DNA from 2 places in the Erwinia pyri genome. Region 2 is predicted to be linked to the other one. Evidence: predicted binding sites of a transcription regulator. Region 2 holds the regulator's gene; the other holds the start of a gene.
What was found. Region 2 encodes CRP, which controls carbon source genes, mostly activating them, when cyclic AMP is high. Its sites were predicted from a motif close to ATGTGANNNNNNTCACAT; they were not measured.

Region 1 (4,441 bases), 940 kb from region 2:
CAGATAGCCAAGCGGCACCAGCCCCAGCTCACGCGCGCGCGCTTCCGTCATCAGCACCACGGCGGCGGCACCATCTGTCAGCGGCGTACTGTTGGCAGCGGTGACCGTACCGTGCTGGCGGTCAAAAGCGGGACGAAGGCGGGAATAATCTTCCAGAGAGGAGTTAAGGCGGACGTTATTATCCTTTGCAAAGGGTTTAAGCCAGGGCGGCACAAAAGCGGTCATCACCTCCCCCTCCAGCCGCCCCTCTTCCCAGGCCCTGGCGGCGAGCTGATGTGACCGGTGCGCCAGAGCATCCTGCTGCTCGCGGCTGATACCGTGGCTTTTCGCCATCTGCTCAGCGGTGTCGCCCATGCGTAAACCGGTGGAGTATTCCGCCACGGCAGGCGGTACAGGCAGCAGGTCCCGTGGGCGTAACTGGCTGAACAGTTTTATTTTTTGCGAGAATGTTTTGGCCTTATTAAGGTCAACAAGAGTGCGGCCCAGCTTTTTGCTGACGCCAATTGGCAACACGGAAGAGGAGTCTGCGCCTCCGGCGATGCCGGCCTGGATAGTGCCAGCCAGCAGGCTTTCCGCTACGTTAGCAACCGCCTGAAAACTGGTCGCGCAGGCCCGGCTGACGCTGTAGGCATCGGTGCGCACGTTAAGCCCGCTTCCCAGCACAATCTCACGGGCGATATTCGGTGCTTCCGGCATCTGCACCACCTGGCCGAAGACCAGCTGCTCAATCACCTCCGGCGGCAGTTCGCTCCGCGCCATCAGTTCACTGACCACCATTCTGCCCAGCTCAATAGCGGGGACGCCATGTAAGGCTGTGGCCTGACGGGCAAAAGGGGTACGGAGTCCGTGTGTAATGGCGATGCGTTCGCCCTGACGCGTCAGCAAAGGAAGTGCCTTGCTCATTCTGGTCACCCTTGAAATCCAAACGGCATCATTGCCAAAGAGGTCTGACCTCTAAGGTTAACCAGATTTCTGCGTTCTGCACGGTAATTAAGAGAAAATTGCGAGAGGAAACACGCTTCGGGAATAATGAGCGGGCAATGCCCGCTCATGGCGGGGATTAACGCAGGCCGAGCTGGAAAATCATCGTTTCTGCCTGGCAGCTGAAGATGAAGTCAGCCTCAAGCAGCACGCCAGCGGCCTGTTCGCTGAAGCGAGCCTCAATGACGCAGGGATCGGATTCTACCTGACGCGCTTTTTCAGTCAGCGTCGCCAGCGCCTCTTCCGCCTGCTGGCGGGTTTCATACAGCTTGCTCCAGCTGGCGGTGCAGTCGGTGTTGTCCATGATGGTGCCTACATCCACACAGCAGCAGGCGGCCGTTTCATTTGCACTGCATTTATTCAGAGCGTGAGTCATAAGTGATCTCCGGTTAGCCGCTACAACGGCAGAAGTAAAATATTGGGGTCTATTTTACGCCTGCCGGAAAAAGTTGTCTGGTCAGGGCCAGGGATAACGCCATTAAGTGACGAAAATCACAGTTAAAATTGATCTGAAACAAGTTAGACTAGGAACGCTCGATTTGGGTCCACACCTTTTTGTTAAGCAGATCGCTTTTTTTGGATCATTTTAGAAATATTTATAAAACAATATTGCAACATGAGCACAGGTCAGACCTATACTGGGGCCACTGGTCTGATTTGTTCGCCGTCTGTCAGCCCCTGGACTTTACAATTCCCTGTTACTTCATGTAACAGAGTTTAATAAAAATCAAATAAATGAGGTTGTGGTCATGAACCATAAAAACCTGTTTGCGAAATCTGCGCTCGCAGCTGCAGTGGCAATTGTTACGTCAAACGTTTATGCAGCCGGCTTTCAACTGAATGAATTCTCTGCCATAGGTTTGGGCCGCGCCTATTCCGGCGAAGGCGCAATGGGTGATACCGCAGCCTCTGCCAGCCGCAACCCGGCAACCATGGCCCTGATGGATCGCCCGATGTTCTCCATCGGCGCGGTGTTTATTGATCCTGACGTGAGTATCGACGGCGAAAGTCAGTCTGGCCAAAGCCTGAATGCCAATAATATTGCGCCAACGCAATGGGTACCGAATATTCATTATGTTCAGCCAATTAACGATCAATGGTGGCTTGGGGCTTCCGCAACCTCTAATTATGGTCTGGCGACGGAATTTAATAATGATTACGCAGCCGGTCCTTATGCCGGTAAAACCGATCTGCAGACCGTTAACTTTAATTTGAGTACGGCTTATCGCCTGAATCAACATTTTAGTTTTGGCGTGGGGTTTGACGCGGTTTATGCCCGGGCGAAGATCGAACGTTATGCCGGAGAAACAGGTCCGGCTCTGGGCTTGCCAGCAGATACGCAGATTGCACACCTCAAGGGTGAAGAATGGGGCTACGGCTGGAACGCCGGTATTCTGTATGAAGTTGATGATAATAACCGCTTCGGTTTTACCTACCGTTCCGAAGTAAAAATCGACTTTGATGGCGATTATAAAAGCAGTATTCCTGCCGCGTTTAACCCAATTAATCAGGCAGGCAATTTTGGCCTGCCTTACGGCACCAGCGGCAGCACTATTCCAGGCTCGTTAACCCTGAACCTGCCGGAAATGTGGGAGCTGTCAGGCTACCATAAAGTGGCACCGCAGTGGGCGGTTCACTACAGTCTGGCTTACACCAGCTGGAGCCAGTTCCAGGAGCTGAAAGCGACCGGAACCCAGGGACAGACGCTGTTCCAGAAAACCGAAGAGTATAAAGATGCCTACCGTATCGCCCTCGGAACCTCCTATTTCTATGATGAAAACTGGACTTTCCGCACCGGTATCGCCTTTGACGACAGCCCGGTTCCTGCCGAGAATCGCTCCATTTCCATTCCGGATCAGGATCGTCTCTGGCTGAGCGCCGGCGCCTCTTATGCCTTTAACCAGGATGCGTCAGTGGATGTGGGCCTCTCCTGGATGCATGGCCAGCACGTCACGGTTGAAGAAGGCGGCTATACCTTCAACTCTACCGGTAAAGCCTGGCTGTATGGTGCGAGCTTCAACTACAAGTTCTGATTACCTCTGCAAAAGCAAAAGGCCTCTCATAAGAGAGGCCTTATTTTATGGCATCGCAACGGGCTAGTTGGAATCGATATCGTCCAAATCGCCCTGAATGGCCGCCGCGTTCGGGTTTTCCTGCGGAATTAACTTACCATCGCTCGCCAGGAAGTCATGACGCTGGAAGTAAGCCGCGCGGACAAAGGCGTAAGGGTCCTGCGAATTACGCAGGATCGCGTCGGAATCGAGCAACTGAGCACGGGTCTCCACGCCTTCTAACGCCCACTTGCCTGCTGTCATCCACCAGGTCAGCCAGCTCAGTGGAGCATAGAGGTCATCGACCACCCCACCCACATCTTCACGCGGAGTAAAGCCGCCATAGCCCGGCACTTCAACATAGGGACCATAGCCAACGCCGTAGTTGCCCAGCGTACTGCCGAACCCGCGCGCCTCTTCTTTCGCCAGCTTGGGGTTCGCCATGCTCGCCACGTCGATAAAGCCGCCCATGCCCAGAATGGTATTCAGGAAGAAACGGTTAAAGTGGATCATCGCTTTATAAGGCTTGCCCTCAATAAAGTAGTTCACCATGGTGGAAGGCTCATCCAGGTTGCTGAGAAAATTACTCAAGCCGGTGCGGGCCGGTACTGGAAGATAGTCACGCCAGGCCACCGCCACAGGGCGTACCACATACGGATCCAGCACGTTGTAGTTAAAGTTGAACATTGAACGGTTAAATCCTTCAAACGGATCCGATCGCCCCTGCGGCGCATCCGCCGTGTTCGAACTGGCACACCCAATCAGCAATACGCTGGCCAGCGCTACGCCCGTTATGCGGTAGCTCATATCTTTCTCCCTGTGATCAATGTAATACCGCCGTCACGGCTGCTGCTGATTAATCTCAACAGCCATCTGCTGGTGACCGTCAAAAGGCGTAACGGCGCTGAGTCCAAACCAGTCGCCCGGCTGCGGATTCGCGCTGCCGTCGCGCGAGAGGCGAACGCGTACCTGAATCTGCTGCTGCGCTGAGAGCAGACGCTGCGGCATCATGGCGTTGCTGTCATCCAGCGTCAGCGATAAAGGAAAATGGCCTACAGGTAATTTTTTCACCGCCACCGGGACGGGAGAAACACCATCAGCAACAGAAATATACAACACTCCATCCGCAGGTAACATTTTTTCTGCCTCTGGCGACAGGGAGACAGAAAGCGCCAGATGGCTGTTTTGCTTGCCAGATTCAGTTTTTGCCTGCTCGATGCTGCGTTGGATCATCACCACACGCTTATCGTCAGCAGGTAACAATTGTAACATCTTTTGCCAGACTGCAATGGCCTCAGGGTAGTGCTGCTGACTAAAAGCATTAAATGCCAACAGGCTCAGCACCCGCAGATTGCTGCCATCACTCTTCACCATTTCATTCAGCATAACCGCAGCCTGACGATTATCCT
Region 2 (4,441 bases):
AGTATGGTCATGGCGTTAATGTGCTCCACGATAAACTGGCTGTGCGTCACCCAGAGTTTCATATCGGAAAGATAGCGCGAATCGAATCCCGGCTCCTGCATCGCCTGATTCAGCGAGTTAAACAGGGCGTTATGCGCCTGATTCACCCGCATACGCTGATAAGCCAGCTTCACCGGATCCTGCTCATTGCCCAGCAGCATCTGCAGCGCATCCTGGTAGGTTTCAAGCGCATCGTGCGCATTCTGCCGCAGCAGGCCGCTTTGCCACTGTGGCCAGAGCCAGATCATGCCGCCGAAAGCGATCAGGCAGCCCATCAGCGTATCCAGCAGGCGGGGCAGCAGGAAGTCCGCGCCGTTAAGCGACAGCAGCTGAAGAGACCAGACCGCGGTTACCGTGAAACCAATCATCGCAAAGCCATAGAATTTGCGGATAAACAGATAGCTGATAAGCGTAATCGCCAGCATCACCAACAGCACCACAGATTCCGGCGCCTGAAGACGCAGCGTGATGGCGGCGATAATCAGTCCCGCCAGCGTGCCAAGCGCACGGTGCTGGATCCGCACGCGGGTGGCGCTGTAGCCGTTCTGGCTGACAAACATCACCGTCATCAGGATCCAGTAAGGCTTGGGCAAATTAAAGAACAGCGCCAGCGAGCTGGCAAAAGTCAGCATCACTGCAAAGCGCGAGGCGGTGCGCAGCGCGGCGGATTTCAGCGACAGATAGCTTCTGATAGCAGGTAACAGTGGCTGACGGCGCTGGCGGTCCGCCATCAAATCCCGCTGATACAACGGCCTCTGGGTACGTAAAACCCGGCCGATGCGGCTGAAATGATAATAACAAAAGGTGCCCACCGGATTGTCCGGGTGCTGTCGGGAGATCTTCTCCAGCGCCTGTAGCTGTTTATCCATCGTGAAGCGTTCAGGCAGCTTGTGATAGAGAATATCGTCAGCCAGTACGCGAAGCCGGGCGGCGATGGTCTGCGCATTCCAGCGGATTACCGCTTCAGCATGGCTCTGCTCTACCAGCTTTTGCACCTCTTCAGGCTGATGCAGGCTGACCGAAATATGCTCCTGCAGATCCAGCGCTACCTGGAACGCCCGGGTCAGGCGTTTGTGATGGTTGTAGCGGGTGGCGGAGAGCATATGCATCTGCTGGTAGCAGGTAGTGATCAGATCGACCGCTTTCTGTTGCCGGGCCAGCAGCGGCGGCAGCGCCTTTTCCGGATCCGTCAGCCTGGTCAGCAGGGTGTATTTGGCTTCGCAGTAGCCCGCCAGCTCGCGGTAGAGCAGGCTGAGCGTTTCCCGCATCGGCTGCTCTTTCCACAGCCAGAACCAGAACCAGTTAAAGACGCCGTACCAGATGGTGCCCAGCACGTAGAGCATTGGCGGTTCCCATATTGGCATCCGGCCAGCCAGGCTGAGGGTAAAAATAGCGGCGATCAGCGAGCCGGGCAGCAGCCGGCCATGCAGCGGGCTGATCTCGCCGGTGATGCCCAGCAGCATCGTCATGGTGAACAGGATGAGGGGTAAAGGCACCGCCTTTCCGCCCAGATACTGGATCAGAAAACTGCTGAAAGCGAACAGCGTTCCGCCGATGAGCAGGCGCTTGAAGAAACGTTTGTGGGGAGTATCAAGACCGGCGATGTTGCAACAGGCAGGCACTAAAGAGAAGAGCAGGCCCCGTTGCAGGTCACCCAGCAGCCAGCCGACAGCCACCGGTAAGCAGAGCACCAGCGTCTGGCGCAGCGCGTAGTTCACTTCAGGGTGATAGATCAGTCGACGCCACATCACTCCGTACCAAATAAAAAGGCGCAACAGAGGCTGTTGCGCCGTGGATCAGAGCCGATCAGCGTGTGCCATAGACAACGATGGTTTTACCGTGTGCCGAGATCAGGTTTTGATCTTCCAGCATTTTCAGAATACGGCCTACCGTTTCGCGTGAGCAGCCAACAATCTGCCCAATTTCCTGACGGGTGATTTTGATCTGCATCCCGTCCGGGTGCGTCATAGCGTCGGGTTGCTTCGCCAGATTCAGCAGAGTTTGCGCAATGCGACCTGTCACATCAAGGAAAGCTAAATTGCCCACTTTCTCTGAGGTAACCTGAAGACGACTGGCCATCTGTGCCGAGAGGCGCATCAGGATGTCAGGATTGACCTGAATAAGCTGACGGAATTTTTTATAGGAGATTTCAGCCACTTCACAGGCTGTTTTCGCACGTACCCACGCGCTACGCTCCTGACCTTCTTCAAACAGGCCAAGTTCGCCAATGAAGTCACCCTGGTTGAGGTAAGAGAGGATCATCTCTTTGCCTTCTTCATCCTTGATAAGCACCGCTACTGCGCCTTTGACGATGTAGTAGAGGGTTTCTGCCTTTTCACCCTGATGAATCAGCGTGCTCTTGGATGGATACTTATGAATATGGCAATGTGACAGGAACCATTCAAGTGTCGGGTCTGTTTGCGGTTTGCCGAGAACCATTCGCTGTTATCCTCTGTTGTCATCGTGCCTAAATACAGGGGCAGAGTTCCCTGTCAGGCGTTGAAATAATCAAGCGTTTCCCATCAGGAAATGTATTCGGGCCTCTGTGAAAAGCCTGGCTCGTTATGTTGTCCCGTTTCGTCGTGCTTGTAGAGTACTGACGAAAATATTACAGCTTTGTTTGTAGCACAGCTTTCAACGAGTGTCTTCTGTTGTCTCGCTTCAGCATAGTGGGAAAACTGCCGCATTGCCGTTTTTCAGGCTAAAGCGTAATCTGAAGTTAACTAAATGAATTAGAGGAATTTGTTATGCAGGCTCGGGTCAAGTGGGTTGAAGGGTTAACGTTTTTGGGAGAATCCTCATCAGGACATCAGGTATTGATGGATGGAAACTCCGGGGATAAAGCGCCAAGCCCGATGGAAATGGTGTTGATGGCCGCGGGCGGATGCAGCGCCATCGACGTGGTCTCGATTCTGCAGAAGGGCCGCCATAACGTAAAGGATTGCGAGGTGAAGCTCACCTCAGAGCGGCGTGAAGAGGCTCCCCGCCTCTTTACCCATATTAATCTGCACTTTATCGTCAGCGGCGTCGGGCTGGGTGACAAAGCCGTATCGCGCGCCGTGGATCTCTCTGCCGAGAAGTACTGCTCTGTGGCGCTGATGCTGGGTAAAGGGGTCAATATGACCCACAGCTACGAAGTGATCGAATTAGAGGAAAAGTAGTTCGCTGAGCGTAGGAGTAACGCCTGTTTACCGGGCGTTACTCAATTTTCTTGCCCTGAATCAGCCGTTTAACCAACGGCCCCATAATCAGCTCCATGGCCAGCCCCATTTTCCCGCCCGGCACCACCAGCGTATTGATATGCGAAATAAACGATCCCTGCAGCATCGACAGCAGGTAGGGGAAGTCGATATCTTCCAGCGCCTGGAAGTGGATCACCACAAAGCTTTCATCCAGCGAAGGGATAGCCCGGGCCGCAAAAGGGTTAGAGGTATCCACCGTCGGCACGCGCTGGAAGTTAATGTGCGTGCGTGAAAACTGCGGCGTAATGAAGTTGATGTAATCCTCCATTGAGCGCACCACTGAATCCATCACTGCTTCACGCGAATGGCCGCGTTCGCTGGTGTCACGCACCAGCTTCTGGATCCACTCCAGGTTAACGATAGGCACTACGCCGACCAGCAGATCGACATGCGCGGCCACGTTATTCTGCGGGGTTACCACGCCGCCGTGCAGCCCTTCATAAAACAGCACGTCGGTCGGTTCGGGCAGCGGCTGCCACGGCGTAAAGGTGCCCGGCACCTGATTCCACGGCACCGCTTCATCATAGGTATGCAGATACTTGCGGGATTTACCGCTGCCGGTGCGGCCATACTCGGTAAAGGTGAGTTCCAGCAGCGCAAAGTCGTTGGCTTCCGGGCCAAAATAGCTGATATGGCGGCCCATATCCCGTGCCTTGCGGATCGCCATGTCCATCTCAGGGCGGGTATAGCGGTGAAAGCTGTCCCCTTCCACTTCGGCGGCATGCAGGCCAAGCTGCTGGAAAATCTTTCTGAAGGCCAGGCTGGTGGTGGTGGTTCCCGCCCCGCTGGATCCCGTTACGGCAATCACCGGATGTTTGGCTGACATGCATATACCTCCCTGAGAAAAGTCGCCTCGCATTGGTACCATGTTTCAGGCGTGGATGTCATCTCTGCCCGTTAACCCGTCACCTGACCACGCGGCATGATATTGACCGTCTCATGCAGCTCGGACCAGACCAGTACCGCTTCGCCGCTGGTTAACTGGCGGCGAACGTCTTTAACCTTCTGTTCCAGCGAGCGTTCCTGCTCGCCGTAGTCGGTACCTTCTCGCAGGACAAAAGATTCAATCAGGTTGTCCAGGGTGTCATTGTCGAGCTCTTTCCAGGGAATTATCACGTTAGTTGTCCAGCCAGGTTGAAAGCCATTGCGGAATGCGTTGT

Region 1: a site for CRP is predicted at 1,462-1,479, ahead of Q3V30_RS06410 (YfcZ/YiiS family protein). Genes of this name have one in related genera too.

The regions. Positions count from the first base shown of each region.
Region 1 is NZ_CP132353.1:1,351,977-1,356,417, reverse strand. Features, by position in the region: gene fadI (acetyl-CoA C-acyltransferase FadI) at 1-903, opposite strand, end outside; gene Q3V30_RS06410 (YfcZ/YiiS family protein) at 1,061-1,357, opposite strand; gene fadL (long-chain fatty acid transporter FadL) at 1,731-3,014, shown strand; gene mlaA (phospholipid-binding lipoprotein MlaA) at 3,078-3,839, opposite strand; gene ccmI (c-type cytochrome biogenesis protein CcmI) at 3,873-4,441, opposite strand, start outside.
Region 2 is NZ_CP132353.1:410,317-414,757, forward strand. Features, by position in the region: gene Q3V30_RS01860 (YccS/YhfK family putative transporter) at 1-1,787, opposite strand, end outside; gene crp (cAMP-activated global transcriptional regulator CRP) at 1,846-2,478, opposite strand; gene Q3V30_RS01870 (OsmC family protein) at 2,787-3,200, shown strand; gene Q3V30_RS01875 (phosphoribulokinase) at 3,238-4,107, opposite strand; gene Q3V30_RS01880 (YheU family protein) at 4,179-4,397, opposite strand; gene Q3V30_RS01885 (hydrolase) at 4,399-4,441, opposite strand, start outside.